One region of the Mesorhizobium sp. C277A genome, then DNA from elsewhere that is predicted to be linked to it. Evidence: riboswitches for the same ligand, from Rfam matches in the RefSeq annotation. Region 1 holds a riboswitch; each other region holds the start of a gene.
The links. A riboswitch is a leader RNA that binds a small molecule or an ion and turns the genes downstream of it on or off. The one in region 1 is predicted to bind cobalamin.
Positions count from the first base shown of each region.

Region 1 (5,316 bases):
GAAGATTTCGCGCTCGCGGAAGTCCGGAGCCAGCAAGGGCAGCCGGATCGCATCGATGCGGCCCATATGGCCGTACCAGCCTTCGCGGCTGGAACGTTCCTCGATCATGAAGCCGAGCGACAGGCCGGGCATATGGCCGCCGAGCAGTTCGAGTTCCTTGCGGAAGATGATCTCTTCGGCACGCCGCGCGCAGTTGACGAAACCGACATCGGTCCATGGCGCGCAGTCGTTCAGCCAGCGCAGCATCGACATCATCGGCGTCACGCCGGAGCCGGCGGAAATGAACAGGTATTTGGCCGCCGGGTGGCTGTGCAACGAGAAGTCGCCGGCCGGTCCGTAGGCCTTGACATGCGAACCGGGCACCAGATGGTCGAACATCCAGCGCGTGCCGATGCTGCCGGCCTGCGCCTTGATCGTCACCGCGATCGAAAACGGCCGCGATGGCGACGACGACAGCGTGTAGGTGCGCATCAGCGGCCCGTCCGGTGTCGGCAGTTCCAGCGTCAGGAACTGGCCCGGCTTGTAGCGGAACCAGGTCTGGTTGTCGGAGCGGAAGGTGAAGGTCTTGACGTCGGGCGCCTCGTCGCTGACGCCGATCACTTCCAGCACCTGCAGCCTATCGTTCCACGGCGCCATCTGGTCAAGATGGCGATAGAGCCCAAGATCCGTCATCGCATTCATCCTCTGGTCCCTCTTCGCCTGCTCCAGCTCACGCGACGCTGCGTAGCGCCGGCCGGCCGCCTTCGGCAAGGCGCGGGCCGATGAAGGCCGCGTACCATTCGACGAACTGGATCACGCCGCCCTCGTGCAGCTCCGAATAGGGGCCGGGCTCATAGGCCGGAGACAGGATGCCAAAGGCGTTTTCCTCGACGATGCGGCGGTCCTGGTCGTTGGTCTCGGTCCAGACATGGGTGAGCTCCTCAAGGTTGTAGTCGACCCCCTCGACCGCATCCTTGTGCACCAGCCACTTGGTCGTCACCGCGGTTTCGGTGGCGCTGATCGGCAGCACCCGGAAGGTGACCGCATGGTCGATCAGTATGTGGTTCCAGGTCGTCGGATAGTGGTAGTGCATCAAGGTGCCGATGCGGTCGGCGGCAACAGTGTCGGACAGGTTCTTCGTCACCGCGCGCTTTCCGGACATCGTGTAGCTGACGGCATCGCGCAGCAGCGGCGCGCGGGTGGCGCGGTATTGCCCGGCCGGATCGATGCGGAACTTGCTCGGCAGGCCCGCCGCCTCGCATTTCGCCCAGTGCGCCAGCATCTCCGGATCGCTGTCGGCGCCCTGCACGCCGGTCACCGTCGGCGCTTCGGGGAATGTCTTGCACAGCTCTGGATGATTGCCGGCGCAGTGATAGCATTCGCGGTTGTTTTCCCAGACCAGCTTCCAGTTGCCCTTCTCGATGATGGTGCTCTCGAAGGCGACCTTGGCTTCATTCAGCCGGTGCGGCTTGAGGTAGGGCTCTATCATGGCGCGCATCGGGGCAAAGTCGGCAGGTTCTTTTGCCAGGCAGATGAAGATGTAGCCGCCGACGCTCTCGCAGGCGACGGGCTTCAGGCCGAACTGGCTCTTGTCGAAACCGTCGGCCATCTGGCGGGCAAACAGCAGCCGGCCGTCAAGCTCGTAGGTCCACTGGTGATAGGGGCAGACAAGCTTTGCCGCCATGCCCTTCTCAGTGTTGCAGACACGGCTGCCGCGATGGCGGCAGGAATTGTGAAAGGCGTTGATGTTGCCCTTCTGGTCGCGGACCAGCACCACCGGATAATCGCCGATCTGCACGGTGATATAGCTGCCGGGCTTCGGCAGTTCGCAATCATGGCCGATGAACAGCCAGTCGCGATACCAGATAAGCTCCATGTCGAGCTTGAAATAGTCCGGGTCGGTGTAGAAGGGCTGTTCCAGCGAAAAGCCTTGCTTGCGGCCGTTCAGGAGCCTCAGCATGTCGTTGCGCGTATCCATAGTTCTGTCCTCGTGGTTTAAGGACTGAACTTGGTGGTGATGGAGGAAGGATCGGACGCAGGCCGGCGCGGCGCCGGACATGCACTATCCACCTCTTGACCGCCCACCGCGATCAGTCGAGTCTATGCATCTCGGGCTGGTTTCCGGGCTCTGGAGTTGTCCTTGCGGACCATCGCGACACCTTCCCAGGCTGCTGCCCAGTGGTCTCCCGTTGCGACTTCAACTCCACCACCGTTGCGGGGGCAGCGCCGGATTCTGACCGGCTTCCCAATTCTCCGCTGCGTCGTCACGAAGCGGCACCTGAGATGCGATCATCTAATCACGGCAGCGATCGCGACGTCGGCATGAAAGCGACATCATATCCATGCGGCGCGACACGCGCGGCATACGCCCCGCCGACCACCGAAGGGCTGAGATCCTGTCTTGCGGCGCTATCATCGCCGTTTCGAATCGCTGCGGATCCAGTTCCGATCGGGGGCAAAAAGGGCTCAACGGTATCGAAAAGTTACTATTAGCAATCTCTAATCGAACCGAACGGTTCGTTTCTGTTGACAATGCGTGCAGGACGGTGTGAACGACGGCCCGGAAACCGACACCGGAGCGAACCACTCGGTTCGACATAAGCAACTGAAAACAATGCGATAAATGACCATAGAGGAACTTCCTGGCACAATTTCAAGGTGCAGGACCGTGGTCCACACGGAACAACTTCGTGATTGGAAACCAGCCTATGGCTTTCCCACATCGGGGCTGTCCGAACGACGCGAATTCCTCCCAAGACACGCCGCTAGACGGACAGACAAACTGGAGTACTAAAAATGAAAAAGATCATCCTCACTGCCGCAGCCGTTTTGGCGATCACCGGCAGCGCCTTCGCCGGTAGCGACAATTACGGTTCCAATGGTGCGAACCAGCCAGCCGTCTCGGTCGACAGCTCGTATACGGCTTCCATTCAGAAGCCGGCGCACGCTGACAAGCAGCCTGTCGTTCAGGGCGCCGACCGCGACCTCTACGGCAATCGCTGATCCCGACCAAAGAAGGGCGGCTAACCCGTCGCTCTCGGGATCCCAAAAAATTCAGGAGTATTGAAATGAAAAAGATCATCCTTGCTGCCGCCGCCGTTTTGGCCATCTCCGGCAGCGCTTTCGCCGGCAGCGACAACTACGGTTCGAACGGCGCCAACCAGCCTGCGATTACGTCGACCGATAGTGGCCATACGGCTTCGGTTGAGAAGTCGGCTCCAGCCGAGCAGGCGCCTGCCCACGGTGCCGACCGTAACCTTTTCGGCCGCTAAAAGCCGGTTTCCAGCACGTGGCGGGCTTATCCGCTGCAGCTGGCGGCATCAGAAAAATTCAGGAGACTAAAATGAAGAAGATCGTTCTTGCCACCGCAGCCGTTCTGGCTATTTCGAGCGCTGCCTTTGCCGGCAGCGACAATTATGGCTCCAATGGCGCCAACCAGCCGGCCGCTGCCGTCGACACCACCCGCACTTCGTCGACCGGCACCAACTCGGCGGTCTACAAGCTGCTGAACTCGTCGAACGACCAACAGAAGTTCGTTCCTCAGAGCAGCGACAGGGATCGGTTCGGCAACAACTAACAGCCGAAGCTTAAAAAAAGAGCGGCGGGCCTGGCCCGCCGCTCTTTTTTCATGCCTGTACGACGCAGCTATCTCAAGCCGCCTTCACTTCCACCGGCTTGAGCGAGAAGGAGTGCCCATCGGCGTCGAAGATGTGCAGGTCCCCGGCATCCGCGGTCAGTCGCAGCTTTGCCCCGCGCTTGACCTCGACATTGCCGGGCAGCTTGGTCACCAACGGCAGGTCAGCGCGGCCGATATCGACATAGACAAGCTGCACCTCGCCGAGTTGCTCGACATAGTCTACCACGCCCTCGAAAAGATATTCCGCGCCGGTGGCGGCCGACAGATCCTCCGGCCGCACGCCGAAGCTGACTGCCGCACCCTTTGCTGACGCCGGCGTTGCGATCGGCACCGTTGCCTTGCGGCCGCCGACATGGCTGACGATTGTAGGGTTGCCCGTCCTGTCGATTGTCGCCGGCAGGATGTTCATGGCCGGCGAGCCGATGAACTGGGCAACGAACAGATTGCCGGGCTTCTTGTAGAGGTCCATCGGCGTGCCGACCTGCTCGATATGGCCATCCTTCAGCACGACGATGCGGTCGGCGAGCGTCATCGCTTCGACCTGATCGTGGGTGACGTAGATCATGGTCGTGGCAGGCATCGATTCCTTGAGCTTGGCGATCTCGATGCGGGTCGCGACGCGCAGCGCCGCGTCGAGATTCGACAGCGGCTCGTCGAACAGGAACACTTTCGGATTGCGCACGATGGCGCGACCGATGGCGACACGCTGGCGCTGGCCGCCCGACATCGCCTTGGGCAGGCGGTCGAGATATTTGGTCAGCTGCAGGATTTCGGCGGCCTGCCGCACCCGCTTGTCGATCTCGGCCTTGCTTTCCTTGCCGATCTTCATCGAGAAGGCCATGTTGTCGTAGACGGTCATGTGCGGATAGAGCGCATAGGACTGGAACACCATGGCAATGCCGCGCTTGGAAGGCGGCACGTCGTTCACCACCTCGCCGGCGATCTTCAGCTCGCCGGAGGTGATCTCCTCAAGCCCGGCGATGGACCGCAGCAAGGTCGACTTGCCGCAACCCGACGGGCCGACGAAGACGATGAACTCGCCCGACTTTATGTCGAGGTCGATGCCGTGGAGAATGTGCAGATTGCCGTATGATTTCTTCACCTGTCTCAGCGTGACATCGGCCATAATTTCCTCCCAGTGATTTCCCTAGAGAACCTGGATTTCCTCAAAAAATCCAGTTTCGTCAAAAACTCAGTCGATGCGCCCGAACCAGGCGCCGTAGCCGCCGAGGCGGATGGAACCTGTGCCGGATTGTCCCGAAAAACCGTGCCCGGCCAATGGCAGCAACGCCTGACCACCGAGATCGACCTCGGCCGGCTTGCTGGCCAGATTGAAGACGCAGACGATCTGCTCATTGCCCTCACGGCGGGTGAAGGCGACGGTGTCGCCCTCGCTTTCGATGAACTCGATGTCGCCTTTGGCCAGGGCCGGATGCTGGCGGCGGAAACCGAGAAAGCGCCGGTAGTGCTCGAGCAGCGAGGCCGCGTCGCCCTGCTGAACATTGACCGCTTGCGACAAGTGCTTGCCCGGCACCGGCAGCCAGGGCTTGGCCGTCGAAAAGCCGGCATTGCTGGCGGTTGCATCCCACACCATCGGCGTGCGGCAGCCGTCGCGGCCCTTGAATTCGGGCCAGAAGCGAATGCCGTAGGGGTCCTGCAGATCCTCGAACTGCAACTCGGCTTCGCCCAGCCCAAGCTCC
Region 1 is NZ_JAMYVW010000002.1:5,554,644-5,559,959, reverse strand. Features, by position in the region: gene NKK52_RS27455 (FAD-binding oxidoreductase) at 1-672, opposite strand, end outside; gene NKK52_RS27450 (aromatic ring-hydroxylating oxygenase subunit alpha) at 710-1,957, opposite strand; cobalamin riboswitch at 2,075-2,276, opposite strand; gene NKK52_RS27445 (DUF680 domain-containing protein) at 2,776-2,982, shown strand; gene NKK52_RS27440 (DUF680 domain-containing protein) at 3,048-3,251, shown strand; gene NKK52_RS27435 (DUF680 domain-containing protein) at 3,323-3,556, shown strand; gene NKK52_RS27430 (ABC transporter ATP-binding protein) at 3,630-4,742, opposite strand; gene bglA (beta-galactosidase BglA) at 4,809-5,316, opposite strand, start outside.

Region 2 (5,316 bases), 2.9 Mb from region 1:
GGTTTCGCCAATCTTAGATGACCCAGACAGCTTCCTGTTCAACGGGGCCGAAGAGGAGCCGGCTGTGGTGACGGCTGATCTCCCCCCTTGAGGGGGAGATGTCCGGCAGGACAGAGGGGGGTGTGACGGAACGCCGACATCGGCAAATTCGACCACGCCGCAGCCAGGCTCATAAAACCCGGCTTTCGGCACGCTGACCGGCTCAGCCGCCGCCGCATCCTGCCCAGCCAACCCCGCCAGCCGCTGCATCAGCGCTGCCATATTCTCCGGCCCGCCCTCGCGGAAATAGCCCAGCAGGCCGTCCAGCTCCGCGCGGGGCAGCGTCGAGGCTTCGATCAGCCTGAGATCCTCGTCGTGGCTCTCGCCCGGCAGCAGCGCCAGCTTGATGCCGTTCGCACGGGCAGTCGCGGCAAGCTGGTCGCAGCCATAGCGCCACCAGTCGTAGCCGCCGAGGATGCGCACCAAAATCACCTTGGCGTGGCGGGCGACGCTGTCGATCCAGAGGTCCACGGACATGGGATGGCGCAGGTCGCGCAGCGCCGCCAGCCGCATCGACGGCAGGCGGGCGGCATCGGCCTTCCACGCCGCCGCGAGGCCGGCGAGGTCGCTGTCGGTGAAGGACAGCGCCACGATATCCGCCGGCGTCTGCCCGAGATCGACGGGCTCGGCGAGATCGTCGAGCGAGGCGGATGTGGTGGTGAGTATATGCATTTCGGCTCGTGGTTTGGATCAGCCGGCGAGTATACGCTCGATCGCCGGGCGGTTCAGTCCTTTCAGGCCAATGACGACAAGACGCGAGCGGCGGTCGTCCTCAGCCGCCCAGGCGCGGTCATAGTAATGATTGACGCGCGGGCCGACGGCCTGCAGCAAAAGTCGCATCGGCTTGCCGCCGACATCGACGAAGCCTTTTACACGCAACACGTTTTCCTGTTCGGCGGCGGTGGCGACGCGCTTGGCCAGGTCGTCGGGATTGGCGATCGAGGGGATGTCGACGATGAAGGTGTCGAAATCGTCATGCTCATGATCGAAAGCGCCGTCGTGATGCGACTTGCGGTTCTCGATGTCGTCTTCGACGGTGAGACCGAGGCCAAGCAGCACCGACGGGTCGACCTTGCCATGCGCAGTCGGCACGATTTTTACCGCGCGGGCGGAATGTTCATTGATGATGGCGTTGGCGCGGGCCGAACCGGGGGCGTCCATCAGATCGCTCTTCGACAGGATGATCAAATCGGCGCAGGCGATCTGGTCCTCGAACACTTCTTCGACAGGATCGTCATGGTCGAGCGTCTCGTCCTGAGCGCGCTGTGCCTGCAAAGCGTCCATGTCGTTGGCGACGCGGCCTTCGGCCAGCGCCGGGCCGTCTACCACGGCGATGACACCGTCGACGGTTACCCGGCTCTTCACGCTCGGCCACTGGAACGCCTGGACCAGCGGCTTGGGCAGAGCCAGGCCCGAGGTCTCGATCAGGATGTGGTCAACCTTCGGTGTCAGCGCGAGGATCTTGTCGAGGGCGGGCACGAAATCGTCGGCGACTGTACAGCAGATGCAGCCATTGGCCAGTTCGACGATGTTTTCCTCGGGGCAGGTGTCGATGCCGCAGCCTTTCAGGATTTCCCCGTCGATGCCGATGTCGCCGAACTCGTTGACGATGATGGCGATGCGCTTGCCGCCGGCATTTTCCAGGAGATGGCGGACCAGCGTCGTCTTGCCGGCGCCGAGGAAGCCTGTAACGACAGTGCAGGGAACACGGGAGAGGTTGGCGGCCGGGTTTGAAGCGTTCATCGTCAGTCCTTCAGCATGTCGAGGGGTGGGATGCGGGCAACGAGGCCGCGCTTGAGGCTATCGGGCCGGCCGCGCCACGGGATGAGGCCGTCGGCCGAAGTCGCGAAGAGCTTTGCGCCGGTAACGAGGTCGGCGCCGCTGGTTGCGGTCAGATCGCCGAAGACATAGCTCCAGCAGCCATCGCGCAGGATCGCGGCGCTGAGGCGGCGCTTGCAATTGCCGAGACATTCGGCGGTGCGGACCCGGATATCGCCGGCAGCGGCGCGGCCTGTGTCCTCAGCCAGCAATTCGCCGGCGCGCGGATGGGCGTCGGAACCGGTCTCATCGCGGCAGGAGGCGCAGACGATGACGGTCACGCCGGTCAGGGCGTCGTTGTCGCCGGACGCAATGTCCGTTGTGCCAGCCGAAAAACTGCTGTTCTGGTCCAAAAACCGTGCTCCTTGCCCGGAAACCCGCCAGGCGATCGGATACTTTGTCTCAGACGGCAGGTCTCCTGGCTCGCGAGTCATTGCCTTGGTTAGCCGCCTTCCCGGTGTTACCCAGTGGCTTTCGGCCTTGGCTCTTCGCTTACAGTTGCGGGGACAGCCGCGGATTTGGGATTTTTTCGTCCCGCACCGCATTCCCTCTTGGCCCTTGCCGTTGCGGGCAGGGGACCGTCTGGAGCGGATTTTAGGCTTTTGCAGGCAGCGGTGTCAACGCACGGCTACGACATGGCGATGTCGGCAGGGGCTGTCATGTCCCGGCTTCCGGCAGTGCCAGGATGACCTGTCGGATAGCTTGATAGCCATCGCTATAGTCCCAGTCATGACCGACAGCCAGATTCTGTCCCTCATGCCAAACCGCGTTGTCCAGAAGGACTTCGGCACTAATCAGCGTGCCCTTCAAGCCTGCCAGAAAGGTCCGGACAAAATGGCTTCCGGGGGGTACCGAAGCTGTGAACAGCTTTTCCAGCTTGGCATAGAATGCTGGATAGCCTGGTGTCAGCGAGCATAGCTCGGTTGTGGCCTGGGAAATGACCGGGCCGCTATAGATTTTCCAGCGGGCATCTTTTCGCCAGATCTTCCAACTGGCGCTGCTTCGCTGCCAAAGCTCTATTTCGGCCTGCATGTTCTCGCAGACGTGATCGGCCAGTCCCTCAATGGCCACATGGAAAACACCACGGAGAAACTTTTCAAACGCCTGGTTCAGTTCCTGTTCGCGCGTGTCGCCGAAGCCAGCAAAGGATTCAATGACCGGCTGAACATCAAGCAGCGGAGAAAAAATGTAGATTTCCAGGACCAGCCGTCAGAACTCGTCTCGAACACCTCAGCCTCAAACCGAAGCTGCTTCGATTGGAGCATGACGTCCCTATCTCTGCGGACTGCATCTATTCCATGCGCAATGAGGGCGCCATGGATCATGTCGAGCACTTTGTCCGATGCCATTGCACAACCTACGAGGCTTATTGAGGCGTCTATGACAGACGCTGCAAGGGTTGGCCATCTCTCTCGCTAGCCAATGCCGGCCCCAGATTGCCGGCCGGCGTCACTTCGATGCGCTCAAGGCCAAGCCAGCCCTGCATCTCCTTTAGTTCCTCGAAAAGCTGTGCGGTGGTCTCAGGCGGTGCGCCTGCTTCGGCATAGGCGGCGTGGACGCGTAAGACACTCGCAGGCCGGTCGGCCTTGAGGTCGACGCGGGCGACGATCTTGTCGCCGAGCAAGAAAGGCAGCACGTAATAGCCATATTGCCGCTTGTCGGCCGGGGTGTAGATCTCGATGCGGTAGCGGAAATCGAAGAGACGCTCGGTGCGCGCGCGCTCGAAGACCACCGGATCGAAGGGGGCCAGCAAGGCGCGGGCCTCGATCTTTCGCGGCAGGCGGGCGTCCCTATAGAGGTAAGCCGGCTTGTCCCAACCTTCGACGTTTACCGGCAGCAACTCGCCCATCTCGACCAGTTCCTCCAACCGGCCCTTCATGTCGGCCGGCGACAAGCGGAAATAATCGCGCAGGTCACCCGACGTCGCGATGCCGTGGGCGCGGGCAGAAATGCGCAGCAATTCGCGGTGCGCGTCCTCGGCGGTCGGCACCGGCAGATCGAGGATCGCCTGCGGCAGCACGCGCTCGGGCAGGTCATAGAAGCGTTCGAAGCCACGGCGGTGCGCCGTGGTGATGCGTCCGGCCCAGAAGAGCCATTCGAAGGCGTGCTTGGCGTGGCTCCAGCCCCACCAGCCGCCCGAACCTTTCTGGCCTTCCAGTGCCGAAGCGGCAATCGGGCCGCGCTCGGCGACCGCGCGGTAGATCTCTTCGATATAGGCGGCGTGCTCGCGGCCCCATTTGGCGAGGCCGAGATACATTTCGTCGCCTTGCTCGGCCCGCTGCATGCGCCAGCGCATCAGCGGGTAGGTCTCGACCGGCAGGAACGAGGCCTCATGCGCCCAGTATTCGAACACCGTGCGTTTGCGGGTGATGGCCGCATTGTCGAGCAAAGCCAGCGGGTAGGGGCCAAGCCGCGAATAGAGCGGCATATAGTGGGCGCGCACCACCGCGCTGACGGAATCGATCTGCAGCAAGCCGGTGCGCGACAGCACGCGGGCGAGGTGGCGGCGATCGGGCGTGCCGACCGGGCGGGGATCGAGAAATCCTTGCGCGGCGAGCGCGATGCGCCTGGCCGCGGGGAGTGAGATTTTGTCCTTCGTCAAAGTGTCTTGCCTCGAACCATTTTCCCGACTTTAGCCGGCGATTCCGGTCATGCTAGCAGGCAAATGGCGGGAGATGTGTCAGGAGACAAAAGTGGAGTGAAAGATGAAGGAAATCAAACAGGAGGAGATCGGACCAGTTTTTCCCGGCCTGCCGTCCAGCACTGTCTTTTGAACAAGGTTTGACTTGCTTCGCTGAAAGCCGTGCGCTAACCCTCGCCGCGTTGCAGCAAAGGCACCTAAAACGGTTCAGCGGTTAAACTGTCGCGCTTCCGCATTAGGGTTGGTTGCTGTAATCAAAGTGGATTGGCCGCCAACGGAAAGCCGAGCATGAACGTACTCCTCAGTTCATACCTGCCCATCGTCCTCTTCATCGCCGTGGCCGCAGTTGTAGGCCTGGCGCTTATCATCGCGCCGTTCCTGGTGGCTTATCGCAATCCCGATCCGGAGAAGCTTTCCGCCTACGAGTGCGGGTTCAACTCGTTCGACGATGCCCGGATGAAATTCGACATCCGCTTCTACCTGGTGTCGATCCTGTTCATCATCTTCGATCTGGAAGTGGCCTTCCTGTTTCCGTGGGCGGTGTCGTTCTCGAAGATCGGCATGCTCGGTTTCTGGTCGATGATGGTGTTTTTGGCGGTGCTGACCATCGGCTTTGCCTATGAGTGGAAAAAAGGAGCGCTGGAATGGGATTGAACGACAGTTCCGGAACGCTCGTCGCGCCGAAGCCCAAAGGCCTGATCGACCCCAATACCGGACGTCCGGTCGGTTCCGACGATCCGTTCTTCCTCGAGATCAACAATGAACTGGCCGACAAGGGTTTTCTGGTCACCTCGACCGAGGCGCTGATCACCTGGGCA
Region 2 is NZ_JAMYVW010000002.1:2,687,285-2,692,600, reverse strand. Features, by position in the region: gene cobN (cobaltochelatase subunit CobN) at 1-711, opposite strand, end outside; gene cobW (cobalamin biosynthesis protein CobW) at 730-1,782, opposite strand; gene NKK52_RS13455 (DUF1636 family protein) at 1,785-2,210, opposite strand; cobalamin riboswitch at 2,249-2,455, opposite strand; gene NKK52_RS13450 (DUF6348 family protein) at 2,515-3,045, opposite strand; gene NKK52_RS13445 (winged helix-turn-helix domain-containing protein) at 3,236-4,459, opposite strand; gene NKK52_RS13440 (NADH-quinone oxidoreductase subunit A) at 4,787-5,152, shown strand; gene NKK52_RS13435 (NuoB/complex I 20 kDa subunit family protein) at 5,143-5,316, shown strand, end outside.
Region 2: linked by a shared signal. The riboswitch ahead of NKK52_RS13455 (DUF1636 family protein) and the one ahead of NKK52_RS27450 (aromatic ring-hydroxylating oxygenase subunit alpha) in region 1 are both predicted to bind cobalamin.

Region 3 (5,316 bases), 2.9 Mb from region 1:
CGCTCGATGCACTGGGCTCGACCGCCTTCATGCGCTCGGTGCGGTCCTATGAGCGGGCGCAGATGGCCGCGGTCTACCGCACCTATCTCGACTTTTCCGAGCTGACGCCGCCGCTGGTTTATTCGGTGGTGCTGGCGTTTTTCGGCCTCGGCTCGGTGTTCGTGACGCTGGGCATTCTGGCCGCGGTTTGCGGCTTTATCACCTGGCGCTATCTGCCGAAGTCGCTTTAGTCGCCGATCAGGCGGTTGCCTCAAGCGCTGCATGCCGCTCGCGCACCCAGTTGTGGAAGCGGTGCAGATCATACTCCTCCGGCATCAGCACGCCGGCCGCGTGACGCATGGAGCGCAGGCCTTTCTGGTTGATCTCGCAGATCGCGGCATCCTCCTCCAGCACCTGGGTGCCGAAGGCGACGACATTGTCGATGTCCGTCTCAGCCAGCGCCTCGGGCGCGAACAGCCATTCGGCGGTGAGTTCGGTCTGTTCGGGACCGAGCGGCATCAGTCGCACCGTCCTGACATAATCGACATGGCCGACGATGAACATCGAGGGCAGGCTGGTGGCATAGGTCTGTCCGGCCGCACGCTCGGCTGGCGTCAGGCCCGGGAAGACCGGGCCATGGGCATGTCCGTCGCGCGACCAGGTCTCGGCGCCGGCGCGCAGGCCACCCGAAAACTCCGGCGCGTCATTGTCGGCATGGCGGACCCAGTCGGGGTCGTCGTGCCGGCTCATCAGGCCGCGGCCGTATATCGGCACCAGCCGAGACAGGTCCTTGTGGACGCCCGGGCAATGCAGGCACTCGTTGAAGTTCTCCCAGAAGATCTTCCAGTTGCAGTTCATCACCTTGCGCAGGACATGGCCTGATACCAGCGTTTCCAGCGGCCAGTTGGCGAGGTCGCCGGATGCGGGATCGAAGGAGGTCCCGGCGGAGCCGGCCGCAGCCTGCTGAAGGTTCACAAAGACAAAACCGCGCCACACCGACAGCGCCACCCGGTAGAGCGGATGATCGGCCTTGTCGAAACCATCTGGCAGCGATTTCGAGGGAACGCGCACGAGATCGCCGCGCAGCGAGTAGGACCAGGCGTGGTAGGGGCAAGTGATGAGCCGCGCTTTCAGCCGGCCCTCGCTTTCCTGGCAAAGCTGCGAGCCGCGATGCCGGCAAGTGTTGTGGAAGGCGCGCAACTCGCCGGTCTCGTCCCGCAGAATGACGATTTCCTGCGTGCCGACGCGGAATGTCCGGAACGCCAGCGGCTGGGCGAGGTCGGCCTCGCGGCAGACGAGCAGCCAGCTTTTGTGCCAGATGGCGTCGAGATCGCGCTGGTAAGCCTCGCTATCCCAATAGGCCGACGACGGTAGCGTCGGTTCGGCCCGGCTCAGGCCGTTATAGGGGTCGCGCTCGCTCGGGCTGGGATGCATGGCTGGCTTCCTATGAAGCGTCAGCCGACACCCCGGCAAATCGTTTGTCAATCAGAGTGCCGCATTGCCGGTTGCAGGCGCGGCGCATAATCATGTCGTGGACACGGGACATTCGGAAATTGGGGGGATTCGGAAGTGGCCGCACGACAGATGTCGCTTACGCCGGAGCTGGTCGCGCGCTGCTGGCGCGAGATCAGGGACCCCGGGCCGGATCCGGACGCGATGCATCTCGATGAAGCCGACTATGACGCGCTGCTGGATGAATTGCAGGTCGAACTCCCGGACAGCGAACCGCTATGGCTGTTCGGCTATGGATCGCTGATCTGGAAACCGGAAATAGATTATGTCGAGGACCGCGTTGCGCTGGCGCGCGGCTGGCATCGGTCCTTTTGCATGAACATGACGCGCTGGCGCGGCACCAAGGACAGCCCCGGCCTGATGATGGCGCTGGACCGTGGCGGACAATGCAAGGGCGTCGCCTTTCGGCTGACCGGCAATAACCGGCGCGAGCAGTTGGGCCGGCTTTTCCGGCGCGAAGTCACGCTGAAGCCGACAAGCTACCGGCCGCGCATGCTCAAGCTTGCAAGCGAGGCCGACCGCTCAGGGCATTGGCCTTCGTCATCAACCGCAACGGCCTGACCTATTCCGGACCGCTCGACGAGGGCAAGGTCGTCGAAAGGCTGGCAACGTCCTGCGGGTCGGGCGCCGACTATCTCTACAACACGGTGAAAAACCTTGAAGAGCGCGGCATTCACGATCGCCATCTGTGGCGGCTGCAGCGGCTGGTTGCCGAGCGGATCACCGCGTTGAACCCGTAACGCCGCATGGCGCATTCGCGCTGTTGGCCGGCGGAATTTGGTTTGCCGGATGCGACCGTTTCAGCCTATAGTCATGCATGTCGTCGGTTCCGTTAGGGACCAAGAGGGAATGCGGTGAGGGCTGACTTGTTGCCCAATGCCGTGGCTGCCCCCGCAACTGTGTGCGGTAGTCCTCTCCAAGCCACTGGGGATTTTTTCTTCGGGAAGGTGGGGAAGGGCGCTGATCCGCGAGCCAGGAGACCTGCCGGCGACAGGGAACTGACTTCGATGCCCTCGGGTGGAGGGCGAAAGGACAAGATATGAATACCGCTTCCGTCTCCCTCGGCGCTTCCGTCTCCTCGCAGTCGCGCTTCATGCAGCTCGTGCTTAGCGCGTTTCTGGGCATTTTCGTCGTCGGCGTTGTCGGTTTCTCGCACATCGATGCGGTCCACAATGCGGCGCACGACTATCGCCATTCGATGGCGTTTCCCTGCCACTGACGAGGATCTGACATCATGAACCTGTTTCGCAACGTCGTGTTCATCGCGGCGATCGCAGGGCTCGTGGCCGGTGTCGCTCTCGCCTGCATGCAGGCCTACGCCACCGTGCCGCTGATCCTCAAGGCGGAGGTCTACGAAAAGGCTGGTGGCGGCCATGAGCATCAGCATGCCGCGGCGCCCGCCGCCAACGCTGCGGACCCCAATGCCATGAGCACCGCCGCGCCGGCGGAAAATGCGGTGAGCAGCGCAGCACCGGCTGAAGCAGCCGCGCCGGCGGAGGACGAAGGCTGGGCGCCGGCCGACGGCTTCGAGCGTTTCGCCTTCAGTGTCGTCGCCAATATCGTCACCGGCATCGGCTTCGCGCTGGTCCTGGTGGCGGTTTCCGAGTTCGCCGGCGGCATCGGCAGCTGGCGCCAGGGCGTGTTCTGGGGTCTGGCGGGCTTTGCCGTGTTCACGCTGGCGCCGGGACTCGGCCTGCCGCCGGAACTGCCGGCAATGCCGGCGGCCGATCTCATACAGCGCCAGATCTGGTGGTGGGCAACGGTGATGGCAACCGCGATCGGCCTTGCCCTTATTACCTTCCGCACGTCGGCGCCCCTGACCGTGCTCGCCGTCCTCCTGATCGTCGCCCCGCATATTGTCGGCGCGCCGCAGCCTGACAGTTTCGTAACGCCGATCCCGGAGGGCCTGCATCATCAGTTCGTGGTGGCGGTGACGCTGACCAATCTGGTGTTCTGGCTGGTGCTCGGCGCAGTTGTCGGCATAGTGCACTCGCGCTTCGCCGGCACCGCGACCAGCCTGCGCGACAGCTTTGCCTGATCGCAGTTTGACCTTTATCATCGGCGGTGCGCGCTCCGGCAAGAGCGCGCATGCCGAAACCCTGGCGACGGCGTTGCCGCCGCCATGGGCCTATATCGCCACCGCCGAAGCCTATGACGATGAGATGCGCGAGCGCATCGCGCTGCATCGCTCGCGGCGCGGCGAAGGCTGGGCGACCATCGACGCGCCGCTCGATCTTGTCGGAGCGCTCGAAGCCTTGCCCGACAACCAGCCGGTGCTCGTCGATTGCCTGACGCTGTGGCTGACCAATCATATGCTTTCCGACCATGATCTCGAGGCGGAATGCCGGCGGCTAGCCGACATGCTGTCGCGGCCGCGCGGGCCCTGGCTCGTTGTCTCGAACGAAGTCGGGCAAGGCATCGTGCCCGACAATGCGCTCGCACGCCGGTTTCGTGATGCCGCCGGCCGTCTCAACCAGCAGGTCGCGGCGGTTGCCGATACGGTGCTACTGATGGTGGCGGGGCTGCCGCTCAAGGTGAAATGATGACCGATATCGACGCAAAAGACGAAGAACGCCACCGCGCCAAGATGGCCAAACGCAAGGCGGTGCAGGACGCCGAGGTCGCGGAAAAGACGGTCGAGAAGGGGCTGCTGATCGTCAACACCGGACCCGGCAAGGGCAAGACCACGGCCGCCTTCGGGCTGGCGCTGCGCATGCTCGGCTATGGCAAGCGCGTCGGCGTCGTCCAGTTCATCAAGGGCAAATGGCACACCGGCGAAAAGGACGCCTTCGCGGCGTTCGGCGACCGTGTCGTCTGGCACACGATGGGCGAGGGTTTCACCTGGGAGACGCAGGATCTGAAGCGCGACATTGCGGCGGCCGAAGCCGCCTGGGCCAAGGCGCTGGAGCTGATCGCCGACCCCTCTGTCAGCCTTGTCGTCCTCGATGAGCTCAACATTGCGCTGCGCTACGACTATCTCGATCTCGACAAGGTGGTCGCGGCGCTGAAGGCGCGGCGCGAAGGCCTGCATGTCGTCGTCACCGGCCGCAATGCCAAGCCGGCGCTGGTCGAGGCGGCCGACCTCGTCACCGAGATGGGCGTGACCAAACACCATTTTTCCGCAGGCGTTAAGGCGCAGCAGGGAATCGAGTTTTGAGGGTCTAACTTCGGGAGATGACCGTTGGAACAAGCGGTAATTGTCTATCTTCTTCTGAGCGGCGGTCAGTTCGGGGCGCCGGAAGAGCGGCAATCGGTCCAAGTTCTGGAGGATCGGTTGGAACAAGCTGTTTCGAATGCGCATGTCGGCGAATTTGATGGCGACGAGTTTGGCGAGGGCAAATGCACCCTCTATCTGTACGGGCCAGACGCCGAGAAGCTTTTCCTTGTGATTGAGCCTGTGCTGAAATCCTCGGCAGTGGCCGCCGGCGGTTACGCGATCAAAAGATTTGGCGCGGCGGTGGATTCAAACGCCAAGGAAGTCCGTGTCTCTTGGTGAGTCAGGCGGCGCATCTACTGCGAGATCAAAACATCCAGGTAGATGACGACCGCGGAGAGCAATCCAAACAGCGCGATCAGCAGATAGTCTGCTATCTGGTAAAGTTTCAGCGCCCGCCGGATGTCGGTGCTGTCGGCCTCGCGGCGGCCGCCTTCGCCCATATAGGCGTCCTCGACGATGACGCCGCCATAGCTGCGCGGGCCGGCGAGCGCCAAGCCGAGCGCGCCAGCCATCGCCGCCTCCGGCCAGCCGGCATTGGGCGAGCGGTGCTTTTTGGCGTCGCGCCGCATTGCTTGCCAGGCGTTGCGGGGATCGGCGCCGTCAACGAG
Region 3 is NZ_JAMYVW010000002.1:2,641,485-2,646,800, reverse strand. Features, by position in the region: gene NKK52_RS13235 (MFS transporter) at 1-230, shown strand, start outside; gene NKK52_RS13230 (aromatic ring-hydroxylating oxygenase subunit alpha) at 238-1,413, opposite strand; gene NKK52_RS13225 (gamma-glutamylcyclotransferase) at 1,549-2,052, shown strand; gene NKK52_RS13220 (hypothetical protein) at 2,022-2,231, shown strand; cobalamin riboswitch at 2,299-2,494, shown strand; gene NKK52_RS13215 (CbtB domain-containing protein) at 2,531-2,710, shown strand; gene NKK52_RS13210 (CbtA family protein) at 2,726-3,529, shown strand; gene cobU (bifunctional adenosylcobinamide kinase/adenosylcobinamide-phosphate guanylyltransferase) at 3,522-4,034, shown strand; gene cobO (cob(I)yrinic acid a,c-diamide adenosyltransferase) at 4,034-4,648, shown strand; gene NKK52_RS13195 (hypothetical protein) at 4,673-4,987, shown strand; gene cbiB (adenosylcobinamide-phosphate synthase CbiB) at 5,002-5,316, opposite strand, start outside.
Region 3: linked by a shared signal. The riboswitch ahead of NKK52_RS13215 (CbtB domain-containing protein) and the one ahead of NKK52_RS27450 (aromatic ring-hydroxylating oxygenase subunit alpha) in region 1 are both predicted to bind cobalamin.

Region 4 (5,316 bases), on a different contig from region 1:
AAGGGCCGATTTGAGGTCACCAATGCAGCCGACGATTCCTATGTCTTCCGCGTGGCGCCGCTGCGCAACGTTGCACTCACCGCGCCATACTTTCATTCGGGCAAGGTTTGGGATCTGAAACAGGCCGTCGCCATTATGGGGACCACCCAGCTCGGCGTAGTACTGGCGGACGAAGAAGTTGACCTGCTTGTTGCCTTCCTCAACTCGCTGACCGGAGAGGCACCTGACGTCGCCTATCCCATCTTACCCTCAGAAACGGCGACAACGCCCCGGCCTGTAACGCAGATCTCAGGAAAATAAGGGCCAATCGGCCGCGGACTCGCAATCGAAAATGATTGGCGATTTTTACTTGGCGACACGAATTGCGACGTCCATCTCCGAATTGGCGGGACGCTAGCGATACCCGAACCCTGCCACCTCGCCCGTAGTCTGCGCGATCAACTGGGGGCGGACAGACGCAGCACCATATATTGTCGCTGCCTGAGCGAACGCGCCAAGCAGTCTACTTTGAGAAACGACGCGTGTCCGATTTGTTCGAGGCGCGGGGCCTGTATGTCCCCAAGGAACCAATATTATAGCGTAGTGCCACATTTATATTTCTGCGGGATTAAGACACGTGCCGTAGGGAAATTGCACATTTGCGCCGAGTGGCTCATTTCCAAGAGTGTGCCGGTTTGGCATGTTCACGGCCGACAGGAGCCAGCCGGTAGCTCACCACACGGTGAGGAAGGAGAAGCCTCAGGCCACTTTCTCCCGGAGCGCGCGCGCTGCAGCGACCATGTTCATGAGGGCAGGGCGGACCTCCTCCCATTTGCGTGTTTTGAGGCCACAGTCCGGGTTTACCCACAGTTGGCCGTCGGACAGTCGCTCGCGGGCAAGCATGATTAGGTCCGAAATCTCGCAGACCTCCGGCACACGTGGTGAGTGAATGTCATAGACGCCGGGACCGATCTCGTTCGGATATTTGGAGCTCGTGAAGGCGTCCAGCAGTTCCATCTTGGAGCGCGACGTCTCAATCGAAATGACATCCGCATCCATTCCAGCGATCGCGTCGATGATCTCGTTGAACTCCGAATAGCACATGTGGGTATGGATTCGAGTCGCGTCCTTTACACCCGTTGAAGCGATCCGGAAGCATTCGACAGCCCAGTCGAGATAGGCTTTCCAGTCAGATTGGCGCAGTGGCAATCCTTCGCGAAACGCGGCCTCATCGATCTGGATCATCCTTGCGCCGGACCTTTCGAGATCCGTCACTTCGTCGCGGATGGCGAGCGCGATCTGGCGGCAGGCTTCGGAGCGGGGTACGTCGTCTCGAACAAAGGACCAGTTGAGAATGGTCACTGGGCCTGTGAGCATTCCCTTCACGGGCTTTTCCGTAAGCGACTGGGCGAATTGCCACCAGCGCACCGTCATCGGATTGGGCCTCGATACGTCCCCGAAGATGATGGGGGGACGCACGTAACGCGACCCATAGCTTTGCACCCAGGCATGCTGAGTGAAGGCGAAGCCGGACAGCTGCTCGCCGAAATGCTGTACCATATCGTTTCGTTCGAACTCACCGTGCACCAGCACGTCCAGCCCGATCTCTTCCTGCCAACGAATTGCTGACTCGATCTCCTTCTTCAGGAAAATCTCGTAGTCGACATAACTGAGCTGGCCCTTCGCATGAGCGGACCGCGCGCGGCGTACCTGCGGCGTCTGCGGGAAGGACCCGATTGTCGTCGTCGGGAACGGCGGCAGCCCGAGCGTGCCGGCCTGGACTCTGGAGCGCTCGCCAAAAGCGCTCTCTCGTCGTTTCATGCTATGGTCAATGCTGGCGATCCGCCCCTCAACAAGCGGGTCATGGATCTTCGTGGACGTCAAGCGAGTGGCGGCAGCCTCGGCAGAAGCTTTCAACGCGGCTGCCACCGCATCCCTGCCTTTGGAAAGGGCCCGGGCCAGCAAGACCAGCTCGTCGGTCTTCTGGGCCGCGAAGGCGAGCCACGACCTGATGTCGGCCTCGAGTTCCGTCTCCATGCGCAGGTCAATCGGCACATGCAGCATCGAGCAAGAAGGCGCAATTTCGACGCGGTCCAAGGGCCAGCCGGCGACGATCGGTTTGATGCGGTCGAGAATGGCGGGCAGGTTCGCACGCCAGACGTTGCGGCCATCGATCAAGCCGAGCGAGAGCACCAGATCCTTCGGAGCGAGCCGACCCACCGTTTCCAGCTGCTCGGGAGCGCGCACGAGATCAATATGCAGGCCGGCCAGGGGCAGAGAAACCGCGGTTTCGAGATTGTCTCCCAGCGACCCGAAATACGTAGCCAGCATGATCTTCAGCTCGGGCGCGGCTTTCGACAGCTGGCCATAGGCGAATTCGAACGCAGCTCGTTCGTTCGGGTTCAGATCGAGGACAAGCGCTGGCTCATCGATCTGCACCCAGTCGGCTCCCGACAGCTTCAGCCTCTGCAGGACTTGCTCGTAAACGGGCAGCAGCCGCGGTAGGAGCGCGATGGGACCGAACCCTTCGGCACGCGATTTCGCCACCTTGAGGAAGGTGATGGGTCCAAGGATGACTGGGCGTGTGTGTATGCCGAGAGCTTTAGCCTCGAGGAAGTAATCGACCGGCTTCGATGACGAGAGGGCGAACGTCTGATCATCATCGAGTTCCGGCACAATGTAGTGGTAGTTGGTGTCAAACCACTTGGTCATTTCCATCGCGGTTACACCAGGTCCATGAGCCTCCTCCTGGTGACCAGCGTGTCCACAATCCTCCGTCTGACCCTGGTTGCCGCGCGCCATTGCGAAGTAGATGTCAAGTGGGACCTCGCCGCTATTCCAGCCGTACCGGGATGGAATGGCCCCGACCATGGCTGCGGTGTCGAGCACATGGTCGTAAAGCGAGAAGTCGTTCGACGGGATTTTCGACACGCCGCGATCGCGCTGCTCTTCCCAGCTAGCGGCACGGAGCGCCTTCGACGTCGCAAGAAGGTCGCCAGCGGACGATGTTCCGGACCAGTAGCTTTCGAGGGCGAATTTCAGTTCTCGCCGACGACCGAAGCGCGGCACGCCGAGCGTTGCTACAGGAATTTGCTGAGAGACAGTCATGTCATACCCCGATGGTTGGGGGCGTCGGTGACAAGGAGGCGCTAGCAGGCCGGCACGCCGGTTGCAGCGGCCACCGAGACACCCCGCCCGTGGACGTAATTCGCCGTGGCAGGTCTCCTGGCTCGCGGGGTCATAGCCTCTACCCGTCTTCCCGAGGGTATTCGCCTCAGTGACATGAGTGGATTGGCTCGCCGCTAACAGTTGCGGGGGCAGCGCCGGCATCGCACCGGCTTCCCTCTTAGCTCCGCTGCGGCAGCACCGTACGCGAGAACCACAACAGCAGACAATCACAGCAACCCGCTCTTTGTCAATGACGCATAATGAAATGTTTATGTCGTTATATGGTCGCGTTTTACGCCTTTGTCTAGCATTGTGAAATATTCAGTCTGCTGCCCGCATTCGGCATCGTGGGACGTGATCGCAAGTCAAGTCCGACGGACGCCGCGAGTTCTCCGTTACCTCAGGAACCTTACTGGCCTTCCCCAAGCTGAGCTTCTGGAAAATGCTGGTGACGATCTGGATGACGGTGAATGCCGTCATGGCAAGCACGCCTTGCACCGCTCCTCCAGCGAGCTTCACGGCAGCAGCATGGGTCAGTTCTCCGAAGCGAATGGCTGTCGCTATCAGCGAGCTTTGACACAGTTCCGCCACTGCGGTCATCGCGTCAGTAGGGCGGCTGGTTAGTTGCCCGCGCATCTACAGCAACCCAGCCCCTTCCGCCTCGCGGCGCAAATTCTGCCTTGGCCTTGGGCCGATCTGCTGGATCACCAGGCCGGCCGCCAGCGAGCCAAGGTCGCCGCAGGTCTTGAGGTTGCGGCCCTGCGTGTAGCCATGCAGGAAACCGGCGGCGTAGAGGTCGCCGGCGCCGGTGGTGTCGACCAACTCCTTGATGGCGGTCGCCTCGATGACCACGGTCTCGTCGCCGCGCACGATCACCGAGCCTTTTTCGGAACGGGTGACGGCGGCAATCTTGCAGTCCTTGCGGATCTGAGCCAGCGCCTCGTCGAAGGATTTTGTCTGGTAGAGCGACTTGATCTCGTGGCTGTTGGCAAAGACGATGTCGACAGTGCCCGAGCGCATCAGCTCGAGGAACTCGTCCCGGTAGCGGTCGACGCAGAACGAATCCGACAACGTCATCGACACTTCGCGTCCGGCCTCGTGTGCGAGCTTCGCCGTCTGCCGGATCGCCTCCTTGGCGCGCGGCGGATCCCACAGATAGCCCTCGAAATAGGTCACCTTGGCGCCTGACGCCTTGTCGGCCTCGACGTCTTCCGGCCCGAGTTCGATGCAGGCGCCGAGATAGGTGTTCATCGAACGCTCGCCATCGGGGGTGACGAAGATCATCGATCGCGCTGTCGGCGGCTGGCCCTCAAGCGGCCTGGTGTCGAAGGCGACGCCCTGGGCATGGATGTCATGCGCGTAGATTTCGCCGAGCGGATCGTTCGACACCTTGCCGAAGAACGCGGCGCGTCCGCCGAAGCTGGCTACGCCGGCCGCCGTGTTGCCGGCACTGCCGCCGGAGGCCTCGATCGCCGGGCCCATGCGGCTGTAGAGCAGTTCGGCGCGGCGCGTGTCGATCAGGTTCATCGCGCCCTTGATGATGCCGTTGATCTCGAGGAATGCCTCGTCGCACTGGGCGATGATGTCGACAATGGCATTGCCGATGCAAAGCACGTCATAATCCGGCATCAATGTCTCCGCCAAAAAACCCGAGCCGGCTTCTCGCCACGCCTGCCAGGCGCGGGTCTGCCCGGTGGAAATGGGCTTTCCGCTTGCCAATCCGTTCGCCGGCGGCTCTCACGGGGCGGCGAGTCCTGCCTCGCGACGCAATTCGTCCGCCCTGTCTGTCTTCTCCCAGGTGAAATCAGGCTCTTCACGGCCGAAATGGCCATAGGTCGCTGTATTGCGATATATAGGGCGTAAGAGATCAAGCATCTTGATAATGCCTTTCGGTCTGAGATCGAACAACTCAAGAATGAGGCGCTCGATCCTGCTTTCCTCAACCCTGGCTGTCCCGAACGTGTTGACCATGACGGAAACCGGACTGGCCACGCCGATTGCGTAAGCAAGCTGCACCTCGCACACGTCCGCAAGTCCGCTAGCAACGATGTTCTTTGCGACATAGCGGGCTGCATAGGCAGCCGAGCGGTCAACCTTGGACGGGTCCTTGCCCGAGAAGGCGCCGCCGCCATGACGACCCATCCCGCCATAGGAATCGACGATGATCTT
Region 4 is NZ_JAMYVW010000004.1:244,416-249,731, forward strand. Features, by position in the region: gene NKK52_RS30790 (cytochrome-c peroxidase) at 1-300, shown strand, start outside; gene metE (5-methyltetrahydropteroyltriglutamate--homocysteine S-methyltransferase) at 739-3,087, opposite strand; cobalamin riboswitch at 3,178-3,378, opposite strand; gene NKK52_RS30800 (adenosine kinase) at 3,784-4,776, opposite strand; gene metK (methionine adenosyltransferase) at 4,885-5,316, opposite strand, start outside.
Region 4: linked by a shared signal. The riboswitch ahead of metE (5-methyltetrahydropteroyltriglutamate--homocysteine S-methyltransferase) and the one ahead of NKK52_RS27450 (aromatic ring-hydroxylating oxygenase subunit alpha) in region 1 are both predicted to bind cobalamin.